Collimonas fungivorans Ter331: one gene and its partners. The protein of the gene in region 3 binds, or shares a complex with, the protein of the main gene of each other region. Links are inferred from orthologs where the notes say so. Each region holds a gene or a part of one and is shown on either strand. Other genes may lie near its edges.

Region 1 (3,543 bases), 1.3 Mb from region 3 along the record:
CACCTGAACTAGAACAGCTGCGCGCGGAAATTGCCGCAGCGGCGGCCCGCATGATTGCCGAAGATGGCGCCGACTACGGCACCGCCAAACGCAAGGCGGTGGAACTGTGCGTCGGCAGCAAACGTGGCGGGGGCAAAACCCGTGGCGACTTCCTGCCCGATAACGCGCAGATCGAAGAAGAAGTGCGTATATATAACGAATTGTTCTTTGCCGGCACACAACCGGCACGGCTTTTGCATTTACGCAAGATTGCTGCGGAAATCATGGCCGAACTGGTGCAGTTCCATCCCTATCTCACCGGCGCAGTCCTTAACGGCACTGCCGGCGAGCACTCGGACATCTATTTGCACTTGTTTGTCGACAGCCCCAAAGATGTAGAAATTTTCCTTTTTAACAAGAATGTGCAATTCGAAGTGTCCAGCAGCCCGCCGCTTAAAACCGGCGGTAATAATGACCCGGTAGAAACCCTGAGTTTCATGTATAAGAAAGAGGGCCTGCATCTGACCCTATATGAAACCGACGATTTGCGCGGTAGTATCAGGGCCGCGTCCGGTGGGCGTATATTAAGGGCCGACCTGAATACCGTACTCGCCTTGATCGATAAAGAAGAAGATTGATGAAAAGAAACATATTGATATTTGTGCCGATCGCCATCCTATTTTGCGCGATCGGCGTTTATTTCGGCATGCAACGCCATACCCCGGCTGCGCCGGAAAGCGTGGCGGTAGCGGCCCTGCTGGCCCAGGAAATGCCTGACGCCAGCGGCAAGGCCAGCGCCTTGTCGCAGTGGAAAGGCAAACCCCTGGTCGTCAATTTCTGGGCAACCTGGTGTGCGCCCTGCGTGGAAGAGATGCCGGAACTGAATGCCCTACAAACCGAGATAGCTGCCAAAAACATCCAGGTTGTAGGCATCGGCATCGATTCTGCCGACAACATCGCAAAATTTGCCGATAAATATAAAATCTCCTACCCCTTGTATCTGGCCGGTACCGGCGCCACCGCACTATTGCGGCAGTTCGGCAACCAGAGCGGCGGCCTGCCGTTCACCGTCTTGATCGGCCGCGATGGCGCAGTGAAAAAAATGTACCTGGGCAGCATCAAATTCGACGAATTGCGAAAAGACTTGGCATTGCTATAAGATGAAAACTTACTGCAAAAACATTTAACAATGCCAGGCTGAAATTTCACAGAAACAAATTTCCCCTTGCCAGTCAACGTCATTTGACGGCAAAATGCGGCCATCGTCGTCAAACGGAGCACCATCTCCATGGCAAAAAATATACTTCTACTCAACGGACCCAACCTGAATTTGCTGGGTACAAGAGAGCCAGAAGTCTACGGTTCGACCTCGCTGAGCGATATCGAACAAGCAGCTCGGGTCCAGGCAACTGCTGCTGGGGCCCGGCTTGAGCACTTCCAAAGCAATCACGAAGGCGCCCTGATAGACCGCATCCATGCGGCCAAGGCAGAAGGCGTCGACGCCATTGTGATCAACCCGGGCGGGCTCACGCACACCAGCGTCGCCCTGCGCGACGCATTGAGCGGAGTGGCAATCCGTTTTGTCGAGGTCCACATCTCGAATATCCACCAGCGAGAAGCGTTTCGACATCATTCCTATTTATCGGATGTCGCTGTTGGAGTCATTTGCGGTTTAGGCGTGGACGGCTATCATGCAGCAATTGATTTTGCCATTAAGAAACTCTAGTTGATATTCTTGCAGCAACTCGGCGTTCGCAGCTCCCTTTGCAGCGCCGGATTGCGTGTCATAAAAACGAAAATAGCTTTTCATTATTTATTCTGAAGGATTGCATATGGATTTGAGAAAACTCAAAACGCTGATCGACCTCGTCGCTGAATCAGACATCGAAGAGCTGGAAGTGACGGAAGGCGAAAGCAAGGTCCGTATCGTCAAGTCGTCTGCATCCCAGCAAAACCAGGTTGTCATGATGCAACCGCAACAACAGCACCCAGCCCAATACCAGGTAGCCGCACCGGCGCCAGTGGCTGCCGCGGCGCCGGTAGAAGTGGCCGCCGTGCCGGAAGGCCATATCGTCAAATCGCCTATGGTCGGCACCTTCTACCGCTCGTCGGCGCCCGGCTCGCCGGCATTTGTCGAAATCGGCTCGGAGATCAAAGAAGGCGGCACGCTGTGCATCATCGAAGCGATGAAGCTGCTCAATGAAATCGAAGCCGACGCTTCCGGCGTAGTGAAGAAGATACTGGTGGAAAACGGCCAGCCGGTCGAATTCGGCCAGCCGCTGTTCATCATTGGTTGATAGATTTGTACCGAGCGATCTGTACCGAGAGAACTACCGAGTAGCCTGCACGGCGGCATCCGCTCATCCGGGGTCCGCCGTTCTGGTTGCCAGTGCGGGCCTTTGTCTCAAGGCCGCATTGTCAACCCAATGCTTGATAACGCTTAACTCTTAGCGACGCATATACCAATTACTATGTTTGAAAAAATCCTTATCGCCAACCGCGGCGAAATCGCCTTGCGCATCCAACGCGCCTGCCGTGAAATGGGCATCAAGACCGTCATGGTCCATTCCGAGGCAGACCGTGACGCCAAGTATGTGAAACTGGCGGACGAATCGGTCTGTATCGGGCCGGCGCCATCCAGCCTGAGCTACCTCAACATGCCGGCCATCATCAGCGCAGCTGAAGTCACCGACGCCGAGGCCATTCACCCGGGTTACGGCTTCCTGTCCGAAAACGCCGATTTCGCCGAGCGGGTTGAACAGTCGGGTTTTGTTTTCATCGGCCCGCGGCCGGCGAACATCCGCCTGATGGGCGATAAAGTATCGGCCAAACAAGCCATGATCCGCGCCGGCGTGCCCTGCGTGCCCGGTTCGGAAGGCGCGTTGCCGGATGATCCGAAGGAAATCGTCAAGATTGCGCGCAAGATCGGCTACCCGGTCATCATCAAGGCGGCCGGCGGCGGCGGCGGACGCGGCATGCGCGTGGTGCACACAGAAGCGGCGCTGGCCAATGCGGTGACCATGACCAAGACCGAAGCCGGCGCCGCGTTCGGCAATCCGGAAGTGTATATGGAGAAGTACCTGGAAAATCCGCGCCACGTGGAAATCCAGATCCTGGCCGACCAGTTCAAGAATGCCGTCTGGCTGGGCGAGCGCGATTGCTCCATGCAGCGCCGCCACCAGAAGGTGATCGAAGAAGCGCCGGCGCCAGGCATTCCGCGCAAGGTCATCGAAAAAATCGGTGACCGTTGCGCCGAAGCTTGCCGCAAGATGGATTACCGCGGCGCCGGCACGTTTGAATTCCTGTATGAAAACGGCGAGTTCTACTTCATCGAGATGAACACCCGGGTCCAGGTTGAGCACCCGATCACCGAAATGATCACCGGCATCGACATCGTGCAGGAACAGATCCGTATCGCCGCCGGTGAAAAACTGCGCTTCCGCCAGCGCGATATCCAGCTCTCCGGCCACGCCATCGAATGCCGCATCAATGCCGAAGACCCGTTCAAGTTCACGCCGTCGCCAGGCAAGATCCTGTCGTGGCATGCGCCTGGCGGTCCTGGCA
Region 2 (10,748 bases), 1.3 Mb from region 3 along the record:
GCAACTCGGCGTTCGCAGCTCCCTTTGCAGCGCCGGATTGCGTGTCATAAAAACGAAAATAGCTTTTCATTATTTATTCTGAAGGATTGCATATGGATTTGAGAAAACTCAAAACGCTGATCGACCTCGTCGCTGAATCAGACATCGAAGAGCTGGAAGTGACGGAAGGCGAAAGCAAGGTCCGTATCGTCAAGTCGTCTGCATCCCAGCAAAACCAGGTTGTCATGATGCAACCGCAACAACAGCACCCAGCCCAATACCAGGTAGCCGCACCGGCGCCAGTGGCTGCCGCGGCGCCGGTAGAAGTGGCCGCCGTGCCGGAAGGCCATATCGTCAAATCGCCTATGGTCGGCACCTTCTACCGCTCGTCGGCGCCCGGCTCGCCGGCATTTGTCGAAATCGGCTCGGAGATCAAAGAAGGCGGCACGCTGTGCATCATCGAAGCGATGAAGCTGCTCAATGAAATCGAAGCCGACGCTTCCGGCGTAGTGAAGAAGATACTGGTGGAAAACGGCCAGCCGGTCGAATTCGGCCAGCCGCTGTTCATCATTGGTTGATAGATTTGTACCGAGCGATCTGTACCGAGAGAACTACCGAGTAGCCTGCACGGCGGCATCCGCTCATCCGGGGTCCGCCGTTCTGGTTGCCAGTGCGGGCCTTTGTCTCAAGGCCGCATTGTCAACCCAATGCTTGATAACGCTTAACTCTTAGCGACGCATATACCAATTACTATGTTTGAAAAAATCCTTATCGCCAACCGCGGCGAAATCGCCTTGCGCATCCAACGCGCCTGCCGTGAAATGGGCATCAAGACCGTCATGGTCCATTCCGAGGCAGACCGTGACGCCAAGTATGTGAAACTGGCGGACGAATCGGTCTGTATCGGGCCGGCGCCATCCAGCCTGAGCTACCTCAACATGCCGGCCATCATCAGCGCAGCTGAAGTCACCGACGCCGAGGCCATTCACCCGGGTTACGGCTTCCTGTCCGAAAACGCCGATTTCGCCGAGCGGGTTGAACAGTCGGGTTTTGTTTTCATCGGCCCGCGGCCGGCGAACATCCGCCTGATGGGCGATAAAGTATCGGCCAAACAAGCCATGATCCGCGCCGGCGTGCCCTGCGTGCCCGGTTCGGAAGGCGCGTTGCCGGATGATCCGAAGGAAATCGTCAAGATTGCGCGCAAGATCGGCTACCCGGTCATCATCAAGGCGGCCGGCGGCGGCGGCGGACGCGGCATGCGCGTGGTGCACACAGAAGCGGCGCTGGCCAATGCGGTGACCATGACCAAGACCGAAGCCGGCGCCGCGTTCGGCAATCCGGAAGTGTATATGGAGAAGTACCTGGAAAATCCGCGCCACGTGGAAATCCAGATCCTGGCCGACCAGTTCAAGAATGCCGTCTGGCTGGGCGAGCGCGATTGCTCCATGCAGCGCCGCCACCAGAAGGTGATCGAAGAAGCGCCGGCGCCAGGCATTCCGCGCAAGGTCATCGAAAAAATCGGTGACCGTTGCGCCGAAGCTTGCCGCAAGATGGATTACCGCGGCGCCGGCACGTTTGAATTCCTGTATGAAAACGGCGAGTTCTACTTCATCGAGATGAACACCCGGGTCCAGGTTGAGCACCCGATCACCGAAATGATCACCGGCATCGACATCGTGCAGGAACAGATCCGTATCGCCGCCGGTGAAAAACTGCGCTTCCGCCAGCGCGATATCCAGCTCTCCGGCCACGCCATCGAATGCCGCATCAATGCCGAAGACCCGTTCAAGTTCACGCCGTCGCCAGGCAAGATCCTGTCGTGGCATGCGCCTGGCGGTCCTGGCATCCGGGTCGATTCCCATGCCTACGCCGGTTATTTCGTACCGCCGCATTATGATTCGATGGTCGGCAAGGTGATTTCCTACGGTTCCACCCGTGAGCAGGCGATCAAGCGGATGCAGATCGCCCTGTCCGAGATGGTGGTGGAAGGGATTCAGACCAACATCCAGCTGCACCGTGAACTGATGATCGACGCCCGTTTCATCGAGGGCGGCACCAACATCCACTATCTGGAACACAAACTGGCCGAACGGCCGGTCGTGGCCAAGGAAACGGATAAAGCAGCAAAGAAATAAGGATTCCCTTGTAGGGAGTCTCCATCACACAGTAAGGCATCTGATGAGCTGGACCGAAATTGTTATTGAAGTTGCCCTGAGCGACGCCGAAACGCTGTCCGATGCGTTGATGGATGCCGGCGCCTTATCGGTTTCGGTGGAAGATGCCGACCTCGGCACTGCCGCCGAGCAGCCCTTGTTCGGCGAACCCGGCATGGAACCCAAGGAAGCCGCCTGGCAGCGCAGCCGGGTGGTGGTTCTGGCCGAAGTCGACGCCGACCATGCAGCAATCGTCAGCAACGCCGCCAAAGCTTGCGGCGTCGCGGTCCCGCCCTACTCGCTGCGGCCGGTTGCGGCGCAGGACTGGGTGCGGCTGACGCAATCGCAGTTTGAACCCATCCACATCGGCAAGAATATCTGGGTAGTGCCTAGCTGGCACGATGCCCCCGACGCCAACGGCCTGATCCTGGAACTCGATCCGGGCCTGGCTTTCGGCACCGGCAGCCATCCCACTACCCGCCTTTGCATGGAATGGCTGGAAATCCATGTGCCGCTGCAAAAACCGAAATCGCTGCTCGATTACGGCTGCGGCTCGGGCATCCTGGCCATGGTGGCCAAGAAACTTGGCGGCGACAGCAGCGTCGTCGGCGTCGATATCGACCCGCATGCGATCGATGCCGCGCGCTACAACAGCGAACGCAACCATTGCGACGTGGCCTATTACCTGCCGGAAGATTTCGGCGCCAACAGCGCACTGCAGGTATTCGATATCGTGGTCGCCAACATCCTGTCCGGCCCGCTCAAGCTGATGGCGCCCATGCTGTGCAGCCGCATCGCTGCCGGCGGCAGCCTGACCCTGTCCGGCGTGCTGGCGGAACAGGCGGAAGACGTCATCGCCGCCTATGCGCAATGGCTGCCCCTGAGCGTCTGGGCAGAGCAGGACGGCTGGGTAGCGCTGTCCGGAACCCTGAAGTAAGCAGGCCATGGCGCTCGCGACCCAATGTCCGCATTGCCAGACCACCTTCCGGGTCGCCAATGACCAGCTGAAGCTGCGCGGCGGCCTGGTTCGCTGCGGCAGCTGCCGCGAAGTCTTCAACGGCATCGAGCACCTGGTGCGGCCCGATGTAGCGGTCCCGATAGCGGCGCCGGCGCCGGCAACGGCGTCAGAACAAGATGCTGTAACTCTCCAGACCCACGGCTTTGCCGCTGACGAAGCGCCCTTGGCAGAACCGCAGCATAGCGCGCCGCCTCCGGTTTACGTCGCACCAGAACCAGAACCAACGCCGGAACCGATATCGGGACCCGAGCCGGCAGTCGCCATCGCCACGAATCACCCGCTGCCTGTCATCGCACCTGCAGCCGCGCCTGAAACCGCCGGCCGATCGATGGCGTCAGGCCGGGTGGAAGCGGCGATTGACGGCCTCGAAGAAGATTTGCGGATCGCCGAGGAAACCAGCCAGTCGGCGCCGGCCGATGTGCACCACACCCCATTTGGCCTGATCAAACCATCCGCCGCTACCGCCCCCGACGAAGCGGCAAGCAATCCGCCGACGCCGAATGTCTGGCATCGTCATGCCGACGATGAAGAAGACAAGCAGATAGCGCGCATGACCTTGATGCACGTCGCCGGCCAGGACGACTACACGCAGGCTGCAAAAGCGGAATCCGGCGCCACTGCTGACGATGATGAGCTGGATCGCATCATCGATGAATTGCAGCGCAAGCCGTGGCGAGCGGAAAAGACCCCGGCCGCTGCAAATCCCTCGAACGCAGCGGACAGCGGCGACGGCAGCAATAAAAAGAAAAGCCGCGACAAAAACCCTGCCGAGCCGGAGCCGGCTGCCGATGAACCCGATTTTGTCCTCAGCGCAAGGCGCAGGCAACGCATCGGCGGCACGCTACGCTGGGCCATGTGGGGTGCAGGCGCGCTGCTGCTGATCGGGCTGGCCGGACAATCGACTTATTTCTTCCGCGACCAGCTGGCGGCGCGCGTGCCGCAGCTCAAGCCGGTGCTCATCGGCGCCTGCGCGAAAATCGGCTGCAGCGTTGGCCTGCCCATGAAAATCGACAGCATTTCGATCGAAGCCAACGAACTGCAGGCAGTCGATCCGGCCCGCAACCTGTTTTCACTGAACCTGCTGCTGCGCAACCGCAGCGACACGGTGCAAGCCTGGCCCAATATCGAACTGACCTTGAACGACGGCAACGAAAAGGCGATAGCGCGCCGCGTGTTTACCCCGCACGATTATTTGAGCGCAACCGCCAATCCAGCCCAGGGTTTCGCCAGCGACCAGGAACAGCCGGTGAAACTGGGTTTTGAGCTATTGCAGTTGAAGGCGTCCGGTTACCGGGTGTACCTGTATTACCCATAACCTGCAGCGAACGGCGCAAAGTTTGCCGGTTGCGCTTAAACTCTATCCCGTAATTATTTTATTTGCGCAGACCATCCGCGCCAACCAGCGAGTTTTCCTCTTTTATTATGACCTCTCTCATCTGCGGTTCACTGGCTTTCGACGTCATCATGCAATATCCGGGACGCTTCTCGGATGCGCTGCTGGCCGATCAGCTGCACAAGATCAGCGTCTCGTTCCTGGTGCCGACCTTGCGCCGCGACTTCGGCGGCTGCGCCGGCAATATCGCCTACAACCTGAAACTGCTGGGCGGCGATCCGCAAATCATGGCGACCATCGGCCACGACGGCGGCGACTACCTGGCGCGGCTTGACCAGCAGGGCATTTCGCGCAAGACGGTGCGCACCATCGATTCGATCTACACCGCGCAATGCTTCGTCACCACCGACGCCGACAATAACCAGATCAACGCCTTCCATCCCGGCGCCATGACCCACTCGCACGAGAACAAGGTAGCCGACGCCGGTCCGGTCAAGCTGGCGATTGTCGCCCCCGACGGTCGCGACGGCATGCTGCAGCATGCTGCCGACTGCGCCGCGCAAGGCATTCCGCTGATCTTCGATCCGGGCCAGGGCATGCCGATGTTCAACGGCGACGAACTGAAGCAGTTCATCGAACTCGCGACCTATATCGCCATGAATGACTACGAAGCTGAAATGCTGGCGTCGCGCACCGGTTTATCGCTGGCGCAGATTGCCGAACGGGTATCGGCGCTGGTAGTGACGCGCGGCGAACTCGGCGCGGAGATTTTCACCGCCGGCGGCAAGATCGACATTCCTTGCGTCAAGGCCGACCAGGTGCTGGATCCGACCGGCTGCGGCGACGCCTTCCGCGCCGGCATGCTGTATGGCTTGAGCAACGGCATGGACTGGGCCACCACCGGCCGTCTTTCTAGCTTGCTGGGTAGCATCAAGATCGCTCACCTGGGACCGCAGAACCACGCGCCCAGCCGTGCCGAAATCAATGAACGCTTCCATCGTGAATTTGGTTACCGATTGTAAAAGTAGCACATCAAATCCTGTGCTCCGAGCCGGTACTGGGCGGAGTATAGGAAGAGAAAATCGCAGATTCCCCCTGCATCTTCCTGCATCACTCAAGCATACTCCCCGTAATCGTCAATTCCGGCGTGATACACATCGTCCTGTCCAAGCTGAACTTATCTGCTAGGCTTATATCCAATTTCCATCAGTACCAGGGACGGAGGGTCTCATGAAAAAGCGACTGTTAATTGGAGCAACACTGCTCGGTGCAACCATGCTGCTAGGCGGCTGCGTTGCCTATCCTTACGGCGGCGACGGCTATTACGGCGGCGGCTACGGCAGTTATTACGGCGGCGGTTATTACGCTCCGGCGCCGGTGTATGTGGCGCCAAGCGTGGACATCGGCTTCGGCTATTCGCGTGGCTGGGGCGGCGGTTGGGGTGGACGAGGCTGGGGCGGCAGAGGCGGCTGGGGTGGAGGCGGCGGCTGGCACGGCGGCCATTAAGCGAGTCAATCGCAGCGTTGCCTAAACAAGTGATTGGACAACGCCGCGATCTCGACGCATGATGCTGCTTATCATCGGGGGCTGTTAACAATTAATTTGGGAGTGCGAACGCGCGGCAGGCGTTACAGGCCTAGGCACGACGACGCGGCGTAGTGGTGCTACGGCAAGGAGGCGGATGGCCGCCCCGAGTAACGACGGCATGTGACGCCTGCAGCCGTTCCCGGAGGGTTCAAGCCAAAACGTGCGCTGGCGGCGTTGCATAGCTTGCAGGGGCGACCTGCCCCTGCTACGCTACGCGCCTTGCCAACACACGTTTTGGCTTGAACGCATCTCCCAAATTAACTGTTAACAGCCCCCTAATCCAGGAGTCTTCATGAAACGACTGATTGCCGCTTTATTGGTTTGCAGCGCTGTTGCAGCACCGGCTTTTGCCGCTCTCAAGGCTGGCGAGCCGGCGCCGCCGTTTACCACCCAGGCTTCCCTCGGCGGCAAGGTGTTCAGCTATTCGCTGGCCGATGAGCTGAAAAAAGGCCCGGTGGTGCTCTACTTTTACCCCGCAGCTTTCACCAAAGGCTGCACCATCGAAGCCCATCTGTTTGCCGATGCGGTCGACAAGTACAAGGCGCTCGGCGCGTCCGTGATCGGCGTATCGGCCGACAACATCGATACCCTCAACAAATTCTCGGTCAGCGAATGCCGCAGCAAATTCGCGGTTGCCTCGGACCAGGACCAGAAAATCATGAAGTCCTATGATTCGGTGCTGCTGGCGAAGACCAACTACGCCGACCGCGTATCGTACGTGATCGCCCCCAACGGCAGCATCATCTATGAATACAGCAGCATGGATCCGGGCAAGCATGTCAGCAACACGCTGCAAGCGCTGGAACAGTGGGTGGCCAAGCAAAAGAAATGATGCTGCAGTAGATAGAAAATGAGCAGAAAAAAGCGCGCTGTCGCCAGCGCGCTTTTTTTACGACTGACGCCGGTCAGCCGGCAGCTTTGCGCCGGTGTCCCTCAAGATTGGGCAGGAATGCCGCCAGCAGGCCGATCAGCGGCAGGAAAGAGCAGACCTGGTAGACGAAGCGGATGCTGGTCATGTCGGCCAGCTGCCCCAGCGCGGCGGCGCCGATGCCGCCCATGCCGAAAGCGAAACCGAAGAACAGGCCAGATACGGTGCCGACCTTGCCAGGCACCAGCTCTTGGGCGAACACCAGGATCGCCGAGAACGCCGAAGCCAGGATCACGCCGATCACCACCGTCAGTACGCCGGTCCAGAACAGGTTGGCGTATGGCAGCATCAGGGTGAACGGCGCCACGCCGAGGATCGACACCCAGATCACCACTTTGCGGCCGACCTTGTCGCCGATCGGACCGCCCAGCACGGTGCCGGCAGCCACTGCAAACAGGAACACGAACAGATGCAGCTGCGCCGACTGCACCGACAGCTGGAATTTGTCGATCAGGTAGAACGTGAAGTAGCTGCTGAGGCTGGCCATGTAAAAATATTTCGAGAAAACCAGCATCAGCAAGATGCCTACCGAAAACAGCACTTTGTTGCGCGGCAGCGCTACGTGATGCTGTTTTGCCTTGGCCGGCTTGCTCTTGGCTTCCTGGCGCTTGCGCTTGTACCAGTTGCCGATCTGCCACAGCACCACGATCGCCAGCAGCGCCGCCGCCGAGAACCAGGCGATGCTGGTCTGTCCGTGCGGGATCACGATCCATGCCGCCAGCAGCGGCCCCATGGAACTGCCGGCATTGCCGCCCACCTGGAAAATCGACTGCGCCAGGCCATGGCGGCCGCCGGAAGCCATGCGCGCCACGCGCGACGACTCCGGATGGAAGATCGACGAACCGGTGCCGACCAGGGCCGCAGCGAACAGCAAGATGCCGTAGCTGGGCGCGACCGACAGGATCAGCAGGCCCACCAGCGTGAACCCCATGCCCAGCGCCAGCGAGTACGGCTTCGGATGTTTATCGGTATACAGCCCCACCAGCGGCTGCAGGATCGAGGCGGTGATCTGGTAAGTCAGCGTGATCAGGCCGATCTGCGCAAAGCTGAGGTTGAAATTGCCTTTCAGCAGCGGATAGATGGACAGGATCAGCGACTGGATCATGTCGTTCAGGAAGTGGGCGAAACTGATGGCGCCCAATACGCGGAAACCGGTTTTCTCGGCGTCGTGCGATCCCATGGCGGGGGAAATCTGCTTGGCTGCGGTTGGCATGGTGGTGAGATGAATAGTGGGAAGAATGTGCAATGAGAGACGCAAAGTACGCGGCCTGTTTAGCCGTCGACAAGATGATCATCATTCGCAAGACGTTAGTGTAAGCAAAAAAGTCGAGACTGTTTTAAGATAGAAAGACATAATTTGTCGTATTTCTGCCATTCTTCCTTTATGCCAGCCCAAATACTTACCCATACCACCATCGGCTTGCTTGACGTCGTGCCGGACCAGTTGCATCCGGTGCGCCTGCGCGCGCGCGACCTGGACGCCGCCAAGCTGCTGAGCGCGCATTCCCATCCCTGGGGCCAGGTCACCTACGCAGCGGAGGGCGTGCTGCGCGTGAGCGTCGGCAACAGCACCTGGATCGTGCCGCCGCTCAGGGCGATCTGGATTCCGCCGCTGGTGGAACATGAAATCGCCACCATGGAAAAATCGCAGTTGCGCGCCTTGTACATCCATACCGATGCGACGCCGTTCGACGGCCAGGAATGCATCGTGCTGGAAGTATCGACCTTGCTGCGCGAGCTGATCGCCGCGCTGTCGCAAACCGACGACGGCAGCCGTAGGGAAACCTTGCTCAGCCAATTGATACTGAGCGAACTGGCGGCGGCGCAAACCCAGGGCATACGCATCTCCCTGCCGACCGAAAAGCGCTTGCACGCCATCTGCCAGGCCTTGATGGAAACGCCCGACTCCAGCATGACGCTGGCCGTCTGGGCAGACCAGGTCGGCGCCTCGGAAAGAACCCTGGCGCGCCTGTTCGAACGCGACCTGGGCATGACCTTCGGCCAGTGGCGGCAGCAGATCAGGCTGGCGCACGCGGCGCCGATGATCGCGCGCGGCATGCCGCTGTCGCTGGTGGCGACCGAACTGGGCTACGCCAGCCAGTCGGCTTTTTCCGCCATGTTCAGGAAAACTTTCGGGCAGTCGCCGTCGACTTTCTTCGCGCCGAAGAAAAGCAGCCAGGCAGGCAATTAGCGCGCGGCCGGGCCTCGGGTCATGCAGGAATGTGAAGAGGTTTACGCAGAGGAAAGATGCCTCCGAATGCCGCTGTTCCATGGTCCATCTTGCGGAACAGCCGGCTTCGGCGATGTGGGCTTATTGCGGAACGGTGTCCTTGAACGACTGGCGCTCGGACAACTTCTCGTACAGTTTAGCCAGCGTCGGATAATCTTCGCGCCAGCTAATCTCGGGGAAACGAAAACTGAGCCAGCCCAGGGCGCAGCCGACTGCGACGTCGGCCAGCGAATAATGGGTGCCGGAGCAGAACGGCTTTTCCGCCAATCCCGCCGCCATCGCTTTCAGGCCGCCGTCGATCTTGCGCTGCTGGCGGGCTATCCAGGCCTGGCTGCGTTCGCCTTCAGCTCGCTGCGTGCTTTCCAGGCGGATCAGCACGCCGGCTTCCACCACGCCGTCGGCCAGCGCTTCCCAGCATTTCACTTCGGAGCGCTCGCGGCTGTTGATCGGGATCAGTTTACCAACCGGCGTCAGGGTGTCGAGATATTCGACGATCACGTGCGAATCGAACATGGCGCCGCCGTCTTCCATCACCAGGCAAGGCACCTTGCCCAAGGGATTCGAAGTGTGAATCTTGGTGTCGGCGGCCCAGACGTCTTCCAGCACAAATTCGTAGTCCAGTTTCTTTTCCGCCATTACTACGCGTACCTTGCGGACGAAAGGACTACCGAGGGAACCGATCAGCTTCATATGTCACTTATGGTAAAAAAATGTTGGCTGATTATAGCATTCGCCCCCCGCCACTTTGTCCATCGCCACCCAGGCCTGAACGCAAAGCGGCATATTTACCACGTTGCAAATGGTAAAATTCGGTTTGGCTGGTTATTGCCTTGCGTTGTCGCCGGACGTTGTTGCCAAAATTGTTGCCAGAATTTCATAGCGCGCTTATATAGCACGCTTAAGCACGCTGCGTACTTGCAAAATAGAAACAACAGGCATACCGCCCCTATCTTCATTCACCTCTATAGTCACCATTATCATGTCTCTTTCCACGCTTTCCGCCCTGTCCCCGCTGGATGGCCGCTACGCCGCCAAAACCGACAAGCTGCGCCCTATCCTGTCCGAATCCGGTTTCATGCACCACCGGGTCAAGGTTGAAATTGCCTGGCTGCAAGCCCTGTCGAATGCGGGCTTTGCCGAGATCAAACCTTTTTCCGCCAGCGCCACCGCGTTGCTCGACAAGCTGGCCAGCGACTTCAGCGAAGCCGATGCAGAACGCATCAAGGCCATCGAAGCCGTCACCAACCATGACGTCAAGGCGGTCGAGTACTGGCTCAAGGAACAAGTCAAGGATGTGCCGGAACTGGTCGCAGCGTCTGAATTCATCCACTTCGCCTGCACCTCGGAAGACATCAACAACACTTCGCACGGCATGATGCTGAAAGCGGCGCGCGATACCGTGCTGCTGCCGGCCCTGCAGCAAGTGATCGCCAAGCTGACCGAACTGGCGCACACCAACGCCGAGCTGCCGATGATGTCGCGCACCCATGGCCAGCCGGCCAGCCCGACCACGCTTGGCA
Region 3 (10,436 bases):
AAGGTCGGCACCAAGGAAATGGGCGCAGCGGTAGTGAAGGCATTGGGCTAAAAGAATTAGGCAGATGGGTCTGCCGTAATATGGAGTGCGGGGCTTTTCCCGTTCATTGTTAGGGAATCATGATGAAACTGGTTGGTTTGGTCGGTTGGCGTGGCATGGTGGGTTCGGTCTTGTTGCAGCGTATGCAGGAAGAGGGCGATTTCGCCCATATCGAACCGGTATTCTTTTCAACTTCAAATGCCGGCGGCAAAGCCCCGGCGCTGGCGAAAAACGAAACAACGTTAAAAGACGCCACCGATATTGAAGCCTTGAAAAAATGCGACATCATTATTACCTGCCAGGGCGGCGACTACACCAGCGAGATTTTCCCGCAGCTGCGCGCCGCCGGCTGGAACGGCTACTGGATCGACGCCGCGTCGACCCTGCGCATGAAGGATGACGCCATCATCGTGCTGGATCCGGTCAACCTGGATGTCATCAAGGACGGCTTGCAGCGTGGCGTCAAGAACTACATCGGCGGCAACTGCACGGTCTCCTGCATGATGATGGGCCTGGGCGGCCTGTTCCAGCAAGACCTGATCGAGTGGATGACCTCCATGACTTACCAGGCAGCCTCGGGCGGCGGCGCGCAGCACATGCGCGAACTGCTGACCCAGTTCGGTTCCATCAACGCCGAAGTCAAGGCGCTGCTGGACGATCCGAAAGCGGCGATCCTGGAAATCGACCGCAAGGTGCTGGGCAAGCAGCATGCCATGTCGGCCGACGAGACCAAACAGTTCGGCGTGCCGCTGGGCGGCAACCTGATTCCCTGGATCGACAAGGACCTGGGTGAAGGCTTGTCAAAAGAAGAATGGAAAGCCGGCGCCGAGACCAACAAGATCCTCGGCCGCGGCGAGGGTTTCAGCAATGGCGGCAAGGTCATCCCGGTGGATGGCCTGTGCATCCGCATCGGCGCCATGCGCTGCCATTCGCAGGCCCTGACCATCAAATTGAAAAAAGATGTGCCGCTGGACGAAATCAATGACATCATCGCCGATAATAACCAGTGGGTGAAAGTGGTGCCTAATGACAAAGAGTCATCAATGCGCGACCTGACCCCGGCGGCGGTGACCGGCGGCCTGACAATTCCTGTCGGTCGTTTGCGCAAACTGCAGATGGGTGGCGATTATTTGTCAGCCTTTACCGTAGGCGACCAATTATTGTGGGGTGCGGCAGAACCGTTGCGCCGCATGCTGCGGATTGTGCTGGATACCTGACTTGTTGCGGTAGTTGTGATATTGTTGCCGACTTGCAATATGGCCCGCTAAGTATTTTCTTGAAGAAAGTCTTAGCGGGCTTGGCGTATCTGTTTGTATTTATAGAATGTTGTTACGCTAGCCAGCAAGAGCTTCATAAATGGGATCGCATTTGCGAAGCGCCAGACTAATGTCAATCTGGATATTGATTTTTAAAAAAACTGGGTACAGTATTTGCTTTCAGCAAGATTTGTTTCCTTATACGTCAACGGACAGTCCTTCATGCCACACAACATGCACCTGAATTCTTCGAATAAATTTATTTCCACCGGTTTAAAGACCCTTACTGCAGCCGTGGTCTCCACGCTGCTGATGGTGTCTAATGTCGACGCCGCCGGACTGGGTAAATTAACCGTGCTGTCCTCGCTGGGACAACCGTTACGTGCAGAAATTGAGCTTACCTCGGTAAGCGCGGATGAAGCCGGCGGCCTGGTGGCGAAACTGGCCAGTCCGGAAACTTATCAGCAGGCCAACATCGATTTCAACCCGGCCCTGATGTCTTTGCAATTTACCATCGACCAGCGCAACGGCCGCCGTTTTGTGCGGGTGACATCGACCCAGCCTATCAATGAGCCGTTTGTCGACATGCTGATGGAACTGGGCGGCACCAAGGCGCGCCTGGTGCGCGAATACACCTTGCTGCTCGATCCTGCCGGCCAGCGCCAGGCGCAGCCGGCCCAGATCGCCGCCGCGCCTGCGGCGCCGCGCGCCAGCACAGGAGCGCTCGCCGCTCCTCGTTCGGCCCCGACCCAGGCCCAGACCGGCCAGGTGCAGTCGCAAGGCGGCGGCGCCTCGACCATCACCGATGCTACCCGTGCCGCAGCCGCCAGGGCAGTCGCCGGCGGCGAGACTGCTCCCGCCAGCAGCGCAAGCAAGCCGGCGGTTTCAGCTTCAACCTCAAGCCCGACTGGCCAGGCCAAGTCCTCCAGCGCGGCGCCAGCGCCTGCGGGCGGCGATTACCAAGTCAAGAAGGGCGATACGCTGGCCCGCATCGCCAGCGAAAACCTGCCGGCCGGCATCTCGCTGGACCAGATGCTGGTGGCGTTGTATCGCAGCAACGAAGGCGCGTTTGTCGGCAAGAACATGAATCGCCTGCGCTCGGGCCAGATCCTGTCGATTCCAGATGCCGACAGCGCGCGCAGCGTCAGCAAGTCGGAAGCCCGCAACGTGGTGCTGGCGCAATCGAATGATTTCAAGAGCTATCGCAACAAGCTGGCCGGCATGGTCGAATCGGCCGCGCCAAATGCGGCGGCTGAATCCAGGCAAAGCAGCGGCGGCAAGATTACCGCCAAGGTGGAAGAGCAAGCCACTCCGGCCAGCGAATCCAAGGACAAGCTGAAACTGTCGCGCGGCGCGGCTGCTGCCGACGCCAAGGCCGCTGCTGCGGCAGCGACAGAAGAGAAGATCGCCCGGGAAAAAGCGGCCGCCGAAGCGGCATCGCGCGTCAAGGAACTGGAAAAGAATGTCAGCGATCTGCAAAAGACGCTGGAATTGAAGAACAAGAACCTGGCTGACCTGCAGAACCAGGCTGCCAATGTGAAGCCTGCAGCCCCCGCAGCAGCGCCTGTGGCGGCAGCACCGGCCGCAGCCGTGCCGGTTACCCCGCCGGCAGCAGTTGCGCCTGCGGCAGCGGTTCCCGTCGTGGCTCCGGCGCCGGCGGCTGCCGTGCCTGCTGCGGCTGAACCAGCCGCCGCCAGCTCGGCTCCTGCCACCATCGTCGATACGGGCGTCGCCGGCGCTGCGCCGATCGCTGCGGCTCCGGTTGCCGCCGCGCCGGTTGCAGCCGCACCGGCGCCGGCCAAGCCAAAGGCAGTTGCACCGCCAGAGCCGAGCGTCATCGAAAGCATTACCGAAAATCCATTGCTGCTGCCGGTTGGCGGCGTCCTGGTAGCTCTGCTGGCCGGTCTCGCCCTGTTCCGCTATCGCCGCAATCGCGCGCGCCAGCAGGCTTTTCTGGACAGCAGCGGAGCGCCGATGACAAATACGGGCCTGAAGGGTAACTCCCTGTTCGGCTCCACCGGCGGACAAAGCGTCGACACCAAGAACAGCATCTTCAATTCGAATTTCGTGCCGTCGGTCAGCCACCTCGACACCAATGTCGATCCGGTAGCCGAAGCGGATGTGTACATCGCTTACGGACGCGATGCACAAGCCGAGGAAATCCTGAAAGAAGCCCTGCGCAACCAGCCAAGCCGCAACGCGATCCGCGTCAAGCTGCTGGAAATCTACGCCAACCGCAAGGATCCGCGCTCGTTTGAAATCCTGGCCAGCGAGCTGTACAGCCTGACCCGCGGCGAAGGCGAAGACTGGCAGCAGGCTGCCGCACTGGGCCTGAATGTCGATCCGGCCAATCCTCTGTACGGCGGCGGCAAGCTGCAAGACCAGGTGATCGCCAAGGCGGATGCAATTACCGCGCCGACCCAGCCGATGGACGGCCTCGACTTCAATTCCCTGACCGCGCCGACCGAGCCGCACGCTGTTGCGCCGATTCCTGAACTGGTGCACCCGGCCGCGCCGGCCCAGCTGCTGGCGCCGTTGACCGCAACGGAACTGGGCAAGCACGGCAGCCCAGCAGCCGCGGCGCCAGCGGCTGACATGGATTTCGACCTGGAAGAACTCGGCAGCGAAACTTCCGGCAACCAGAACACCGTGTTGCTGTCGGCTTCCCACGACGCCGGCAAATCCATGCTCGACGCCCTCGATTTCGAATTGGACCACAAGCCGGCAGCCGCACTTGCAGCCGCACCGAAAGCCGTGGAAAAGAGCGTGGCGCCAGCAATGACGTTCAGCTCGCTGGAACTGCCGGCAGGCGGACAGCCTTCGAACTACGAACCGGCCCATGCCCATATCGATATCCCGGCAGAAACCAAGCCAGCCAAGGCGCCAGTGGCGCCTTCGTATGCCCAGCATGCGGAACCGATGGTGGCGCCGCTGGAATTCAACCTGGCCGGCATGAACCTGGACCTGGACAGTGCGATCCACGCACATGCGCCAGCCGCCAGCGCAGCGCCGACCGCGGTTGATGCTGCCATATCCTCGACAGCCAATCCTGAAATGGCGACCAAGCTGGACCTGGCCGTCGCATACAAGGAAATCGGCGACAAGGAAGGTGCACGCGAACTGCTGGAAGAAGTCTTGAAGGGCGGTAGTGCGGAGCAGGTTGATGCGGCCAAGTCGTTGCTGACCAAGCTGTAATGTAACGAGGGCCTGTTGCCCTATACAATACCCTTAGCATTTTGCTTTTGACGGGCGCGGCGTTATGCTGGCGCCCGTTTGCTTTTTTTGAGATTGGAACCGGGTTTGAATCCGAATTTGAATCGTATTGTTCTCGGTGTGCAATACGACGGCACACCTTGGCAAGGATGGCAGACCCAGCCTAGCGGCAAGACCGTGCAGGACAGGCTGGAAGCCGCCTTGCAGAAATTCGCGCAGGGCGCCATCGACACCACGTGCGCCGGCCGTACCGATTCCGGCGTGCATGCGCTGGAGCAGGTGGTGCATTTCGATACTGCCTTGTCGCGCGAAACATTCTCCTGGGTGCGCGGCCTGAACGCTTTCCTGCCGCCGTCGATCGCTGTGCGCTGGGCGCATCAGCTGCCTCTGCTTGCCGAAGGTGAAGATCAATTCCACGCGCGCTTCAGCGCCACCGCCCGGACCTATCACTACCTCTTGTACAACAACCCGGTCCGTTCGCCGCTGCTGGAAGGCAAGGCCGGCTGGGTGTTCCGGCCGCTGGAGCTGGAGCTGATGCGCCAGGCCGCGGCGCACCTGGTCGGCACCCACGATTTTTCGGCCTTCCGCGCGGTGGAATGCCAGGCCAAGTCGCCGGTACGCACCATGGAAGAGATCCGCATCGAGCGGCGCGGCGACCTGATCGTGTTCAGCTTGCGCGCCAACGCTTTCCTGCATCATATGGTGCGCAATATCGTCGGTTCCCTGATCTATGCCGGCAACGCCAGCAAGCCGCCGGAATGGCTCGCCGAATTGCTGGCCCAGCGCGACCGCGGCCGCGCGGCGCCGACTTTCATGCCGGACGGCCTGTACCTGGCGCAAGTGGCTTATGATCCGAAGTGGCGCTTGCCGCAGCAGCCGGCTGGGGTTTTGCCCTGGCTGTAGGGTGGGCACTCTGTGCCCAGGCGTGACCTGAATAGGCGTTGCAGGGTTTTGCTGTCAATTCGCCATGCTTTAAGATGATATATTGCGCTTCCTGATGTTTTTCTGACCAGACCATGAGCCACCGTACCCGAATCAAGATCTGCGGCCTGACCCGCGAGCAGGATGTGCAAGCCGCCATTGCGGCGGGCGCCGATGCGCTGGGTTTTGTGTTCTATCCGAAAAGCCCGCGCTACGTCACGCGGCAGCAGGCTGCCGGCCTGATCGCCAAGGCGCCGCCGTTCGTCACCACGGTCGGCCTGTTTGTCAACGTCGAGCCGGCGCAGCTGCAAGAGATTGTGGCGCAGGCGCCGGTATCGCTGCTGCAATTCCACGGCGACGAAACCGTGGAGCAGTGCGCGGCGCTGGCGCAGGCGGTAAACCGGCCGTTTATCCGCGCCATGCGCATCGGCAGTGCTACAACGGCCGCCGATTTGCTAGAATACGCTCAGGCATATCGGAGCAGCAGCCATTTGTTTGCAGGATTGCTGCTTGATACCCTGGTTGAAGCTTATGGTGGCAGTGGAAAGGTATTTGATTGGTCTCTCATCCCAAAAGAACTCGCGCCTCAGGTCGTTTTAAGTGGTGGCTTGAGCGTGCACAATGCGACTGACGCGGTAAAACGCGTACGTCCCTTTGCGGTCGACATCAGCAGTGGCGTCGAACAAGACAAGGGCATCAAGGACGCCGCCAAGATTCGCGCATTCATTGCCGCGGTACGGCAGGCGGACGTCGATCCAGCCGGACTCTAGCAACAGTTTCGAGGTCCGGCCGGCAAGTCAGACAATACTGAGAGATACCAGAAAGATACGCCATGAAAGAATTCACACCCCTCGAGCAGTACGCCGAGCGCCAGCCGCTCGCCAATACCACCTTGCGCCAGAGCGCCCAGTACAATCTGCCGGACGCCAAGGGCCACTTCGGCATGTACGGCGGCAGCTTCGTGTCGGAAACCCTGACGCTGGCGCTAAGCGAACTGCAGCAGGCTTACGCCAAATATCAGAACGAACCGCAGTTCCTGGCCGAATTCCACAGCGAGCTGAAACATTATGTCGGCCGTCCCAGTCCGATCTATCACGCCAAACGCTGGTCGGAACAGATGGGCGGCGCGCAGATCTACTTCAAGCGTGAAGACCTGAACCACACCGGCGCCCACAAGATCAACAACGTCATCGGCCAGGCTTTGCTGGCCAAGCGCATGGGCAAGCCGCGCGTGATCGCCGAAACCGGCGCCGGCCAGCACGGCGTGGCGACAGCTACCATCTGCGCCCGCTTCGGCCTTGAGTGCGTGGTGTACATGGGCAGCGAAGACGTCAAGCGTCAGATGCAGAACGTGTACCGCATGAACCTGCTGGGCGCCAAGGTGGTGCCGGTCGAATCCGGCTCCAAGACCTTGAAGGATGCGCTCAACGAAGCCATGCGCGACTGGGTCACCAACGTCGAAGACACGTTCTACATCATCGGCACGGTCGCCGGCCCGCATCCGTATCCGATGATGGTGCGCGATTTCCAGTCGGTGATCGGCAATGAGTGCCTGGTGCAGATGCCGGAGATGACCGGGCGCCAGCCGGATCACGTGGTCGCCTGCGTCGGCGGCGGCTCGAATGCGATGGGGATTTTTTATCCCTATATCAATCATCACGACGTCGCCCTGGTCGGGGTCGAAGCTGCCGGCGAAGGCCTGGCCAGCGGCAAGCACTCGGCTTCGCTGACGCTCGGCTCGCCCGGCGTGCTGCATGGCAACCGCACCTACCTGCTGCAAGACGCCAACGGCCAGATCATCGAGACCCATTCGATTTCGGCCGGCCTCGATTATCCGGGCGTGGGTCCGGAACACGCATGGCTCAAGGACTGCGGCCGCGCTACCTACGAAACCGTGACCGACGACGAGGCGCTGGCGGCGTTCCATACCTGTTGCCGCATCGAGGGCATCATCCCGGCGCTAGAATCGAGCCACGCCCTGGCGTATGCGGCCAAGCTGGCGGCAACCTTGCCCAAGGATAAGATTGTCCTGGCCAATCTGTCGGGTCGCGGCGACAAGGACATGCATACCGTTGCCGAGCGCCTGAAGCTCTAAAGCAAGCCAAGAGCAGGGCGGCGCTCCCGCCCTGCAGTCCTGATCACCTCATTCAATAGATACCATGTCCCGAATCCAGACTACCTTGGCAGCGCTCGCTGCAAACAATAAAAAAGGCTTGATCCCTTTCATTACCGCCGGCGATCCGGCGCCCGAGTTGACCGTGCCGCTGATGCATGCGCTGGTCAGGGGCGGCGCCGACATCCTCGAGCTGGGCGTGCCGTTTTCCGATCCGATGGCAGAAGGCCCGGTGATCCAGCGCGCTTGCGAACGGGCGCTGAAATTCGGCGTCAGCCTGCATGACGTGCTGGCTTATGTGCGCGAATTTCGGCAGAGCAACAACAGCACGCCGGTGGTGCTGATGGGGTACGCCAATCCGCTGGAACGGATGGGCGTCGATGCATTTATTGCTGCTGCGAAAGAGGCCGGAGTCGACGGCAGCATCGTGGTCGACTATCCGCCTGAAGAGTGCGAAGAGTTTGCCGAGAAGATGCAGGCCAACGGCATGGATCCGATTTTCCTGCTGGCGCCGACTTCGACCGAAGAGCGGATTATGCAGGTGGCCAAGGTCAGCAGCGGATTCACGTATTATGTGTCCTTGAAGGGCGTGACTGGCGCCGCCAACATCGATACCGGCGAAGTCGCGGCCCGGGTGGCGGCGATCCGCAAACATGTCAAATTGCCAATCGGCGTCGGTTTCGGCATCCGCGATGCGGCCACTGCCAAGGCCGTGGCGCAAGTGTCGGACGCGGTCGTGATCGGCAGCCGGATCATCCAGGAACTGGAAAATACGCCGCGCGAACAGGCTGTAGCTGCTGTGGAAAGCTTCTTGTCGGGGATCAGGAAAGCGCTGGACGAGTGATTTTTGTATCAAAGTGACAAATATTTCCTGAATCGGCCGGCTTGAATAGCTATTTCGCCGATTTGGGGATGAAGGTACAATTCGGCAGGAAAAAAATCTGAAGGAGGTCGCTCTATGAGTTGGCTAGAAAAATTACTACCCCCACGTATTCAGCGCAGCGACTCGGCAACCCGTAAATCGATCCCCGAGGGATTGTGGGTCAAATGCCCGTCGTGCGAAGCGGTTTTGTATCGCACCGACCTGGAGTCGAACATCCATGTTTGCCCGAAGTGCAACCATCACATGCGGATACGCGCACGCGAACGCCTGGACGCCTTGCTGGACGCCGGCGGCCGCTATGAGATCGGCCAGGAAACCCTGCCGATCGACACCCTCAAGTTCAAAGACAGCAAAAAATACCCCGACCGCCTGAAAGCTGCGATGGACGCCACCGGCGAAACCGATGCGCTGGTGGTGCTGGGCGGTTCCATCATGACGCTGCCGGTAGTGGTGGCGGCATTCGAGTTTGAATTCATGGGCGGTTCCATGGGTTCGGTGGTGGGCGAGCGTTTTGTGCGCGGCGCCCAGGTGGCGCTGGAGCAGAAGGTGCCGTTCATCTGCATCACCGCCACTGGCGGCGCGCGCATGCAGGAAGGCTTGCTGTCGCTGATGCAGATGGCCAAGACTACTTCGATGCTGACCAAGCTGTCGGAGAAGAAGCTGCCGTTCATCAGCGTCCTGACCGACCCGACCATGGGCGGCGTGTCCGCTTCGTTTGCCTTCATGGGCGACGTCGTGATCGCCGAACCGAAGGCGCTGATCGGTTTTGCCGGCCCGCGTGTGATCGAGAACACCGTGCGCGAGAAGCTGCCGGAAGGCTTCCAGCGCGCCGAATTCCTGGTCACCAAGGGTGCGGTCGACATGATTGTCGACCGCCGCAAGATGCGTGAGGAAATCGCGCGTTTGTTGGCGTTGTTGCAAGACCAGCCAGTCGAATCCATCGCTTGATGTGAATTTCGCCCCTAGGGCCTGAACTGTTGCGGTTCAGGCCTTTTGTTTTTAGTTGGATGTCAAAATGTCAAATATTCCCGCCAAGCCCGTGACGCTTGCCGACTGGCTCTCCCTGCTGGAGTCGCGCCATTTCAAAACCATCGACATGGGCCTGGACCGGGTGGTGCAGGTGAAAGAACGGCTGCAGCTGCAATTCGACTGTCCGGTGATCATGGTGGCGGGCACCAACGGCAAGGGCTCGACCTGCGCCATGCTGGAGTCGATCCTGCTGCGCGCCGGCTACAAGGTCGGCCTGTACATCAAGCCGCATTTCCTCGATTTCAACGAACGCGCCCGCATCGGCGGCGAATCGGCCTCGGATGCGGCCCTGATCGCCAGCTTCGAAGCGGTGGAAGCGCAGCGCGGCGACATTTCCCTGACGTATTTCGAATTCACCACCCTCGCCATCATGCACTTGCTGGCGCAGGCAAAGCTTGACGTGGTGATCCTCGAAGTGGGCCTCGGCGGGCGCCTGGACGCGGTCAATATCGTCGATGCCGACGTCGCCATCGTCACCAGCGTCGATATCGACCACGTTGAATACCTGGGCGACACCCGCGAGAAAATCGGCTTTGAAAAGGCCGGCATCTTCCGCGCCGGCAAAACCGCGGTCTGCAGCGATCCGGTGCCGCCGCAATCCCTGATCGACCACGCCAACGCCATCGGCGCCGACCTCTGGCTGCTGGGCCGCGATTTCAACTATACCGGCGACAAGCAGCAGTGGAACTACGGTGGCCGCGGCCAGCGCCGCAATGCGCTCGGCTATCCCAGCCTGCGCGGCGCCAACCAGCTGCTCAATGCGTCGGCGGCGCTGGCGGCGCTGGAAGCCTTGCGTGACCGCCTGCCGGTCAGCGCGCAGGAAGTGCGCAGCGGCTTCGTCATGATGGATTTGCCGGGCCGCTTCCAGGTCTTGCCGGGCCAGCCGCTGGTGATCCTGGACGTCGCCCACAATCCGCATGCGGCGGCCACGCTGGCGCAGAACCTCGACAACATGGGTTTCCATCCCTATACCTATGCCGTG

Evidence for each region.
Region 1: the proteins of accD (region 3) and accB are in contact, whole or in part, in a solved structure (PDB 8UXZ), measured with the Escherichia coli proteins. The link is inferred for Collimonas fungivorans Ter331 from one-to-one orthologs.
Region 2: the proteins of accD (region 3) and accC are in contact, whole or in part, in a solved structure (PDB 8UXZ), measured with the Escherichia coli proteins. The link is inferred for Collimonas fungivorans Ter331 from one-to-one orthologs.

What each region holds. Positions count from the first base shown.
Region 1 is NC_015856.1:912,955-916,497, reverse strand. Bases 595-3,543 are described here. They hold accB (acetyl-CoA carboxylase biotin carboxyl carrier protein), read left to right. Parts: upstream 595-1,811; coding sequence 1,812-2,276; downstream 2,277-3,543. Other genes in these bases: accC (acetyl-CoA carboxylase biotin carboxylase subunit), read left to right, coding at 2,451-3,543; aroQ (type II 3-dehydroquinate dehydratase), read left to right, coding at 1,268-1,705; CFU_RS04030 (TlpA disulfide reductase family protein), read left to right, coding at 617-1,138; CFU_RS04035 (hypothetical protein), read left to right, coding at 595-617. In the rest of the region: more of CFU_RS04035, read left to right, coding at 1-594. UniProt on the Escherichia coli protein: This protein is a component of the acetyl coenzyme A carboxylase complex; first, biotin carboxylase catalyzes the carboxylation of the carrier protein and then the transcarboxylase transfers the carboxyl group to form malonyl-CoA.
Region 2 is NC_015856.1:904,031-914,778, reverse strand. Bases 1-2,922 are described here. They hold accC (acetyl-CoA carboxylase biotin carboxylase subunit), read left to right. Parts: upstream 1-731; coding sequence 732-2,114; downstream 2,115-2,922. Other genes in these bases: prmA (50S ribosomal protein L11 methyltransferase), read left to right, coding at 2,158-2,922; accB (acetyl-CoA carboxylase biotin carboxyl carrier protein), read left to right, coding at 93-557. Outside these bases: more of prmA, read left to right, coding at 2,923-3,069; CFU_RS04005 (DUF3426 domain-containing protein), read left to right, coding at 3,077-4,465; CFU_RS04000 (carbohydrate kinase family protein), read left to right, coding at 4,573-5,505; CFU_RS25355 (hypothetical protein), read left to right, coding at 5,714-5,989; CFU_RS03990 (peroxiredoxin), read left to right, coding at 6,363-6,902; CFU_RS03985 (MFS transporter), read right to left, coding at 6,976-8,178; CFU_RS03980 (AraC family transcriptional regulator), read left to right, coding at 8,383-9,189; CFU_RS03975 (glutathione S-transferase N-terminal domain-containing protein), read right to left, coding at 9,310-9,918; purB (adenylosuccinate lyase), read left to right, coding at 10,208-10,748. UniProt on the Escherichia coli protein: This protein is a component of the acetyl coenzyme A carboxylase complex; first, biotin carboxylase catalyzes the carboxylation of the carrier protein and then the transcarboxylase transfers the carboxyl group to form malonyl-CoA.
Region 3 is NC_015856.1:2,209,527-2,219,962, forward strand. Bases 7,481-10,436 are described here. They hold accD (acetyl-CoA carboxylase, carboxyltransferase subunit beta), read left to right. Parts: upstream 7,481-8,500; coding sequence 8,501-9,373; downstream 9,374-10,436. Other genes in these bases: trpB (tryptophan synthase subunit beta), read left to right, coding at 7,481-7,524; trpA (tryptophan synthase subunit alpha), read left to right, coding at 7,589-8,386; folC (bifunctional tetrahydrofolate synthase/dihydrofolate synthase), read left to right, coding at 9,441-10,436. Outside these bases: leuB (3-isopropylmalate dehydrogenase), read left to right, coding at 1-51; asd (aspartate-semialdehyde dehydrogenase), read left to right, coding at 123-1,256; CFU_RS09670 (FimV/HubP family polar landmark protein), read left to right, coding at 1,518-4,490; tRNA pseudouridine(38-40) synthase TruA, read left to right, coding at 4,608-5,411; CFU_RS09680 (phosphoribosylanthranilate isomerase), read left to right, coding at 5,525-6,199; more of trpB, read left to right, coding at 6,262-7,480.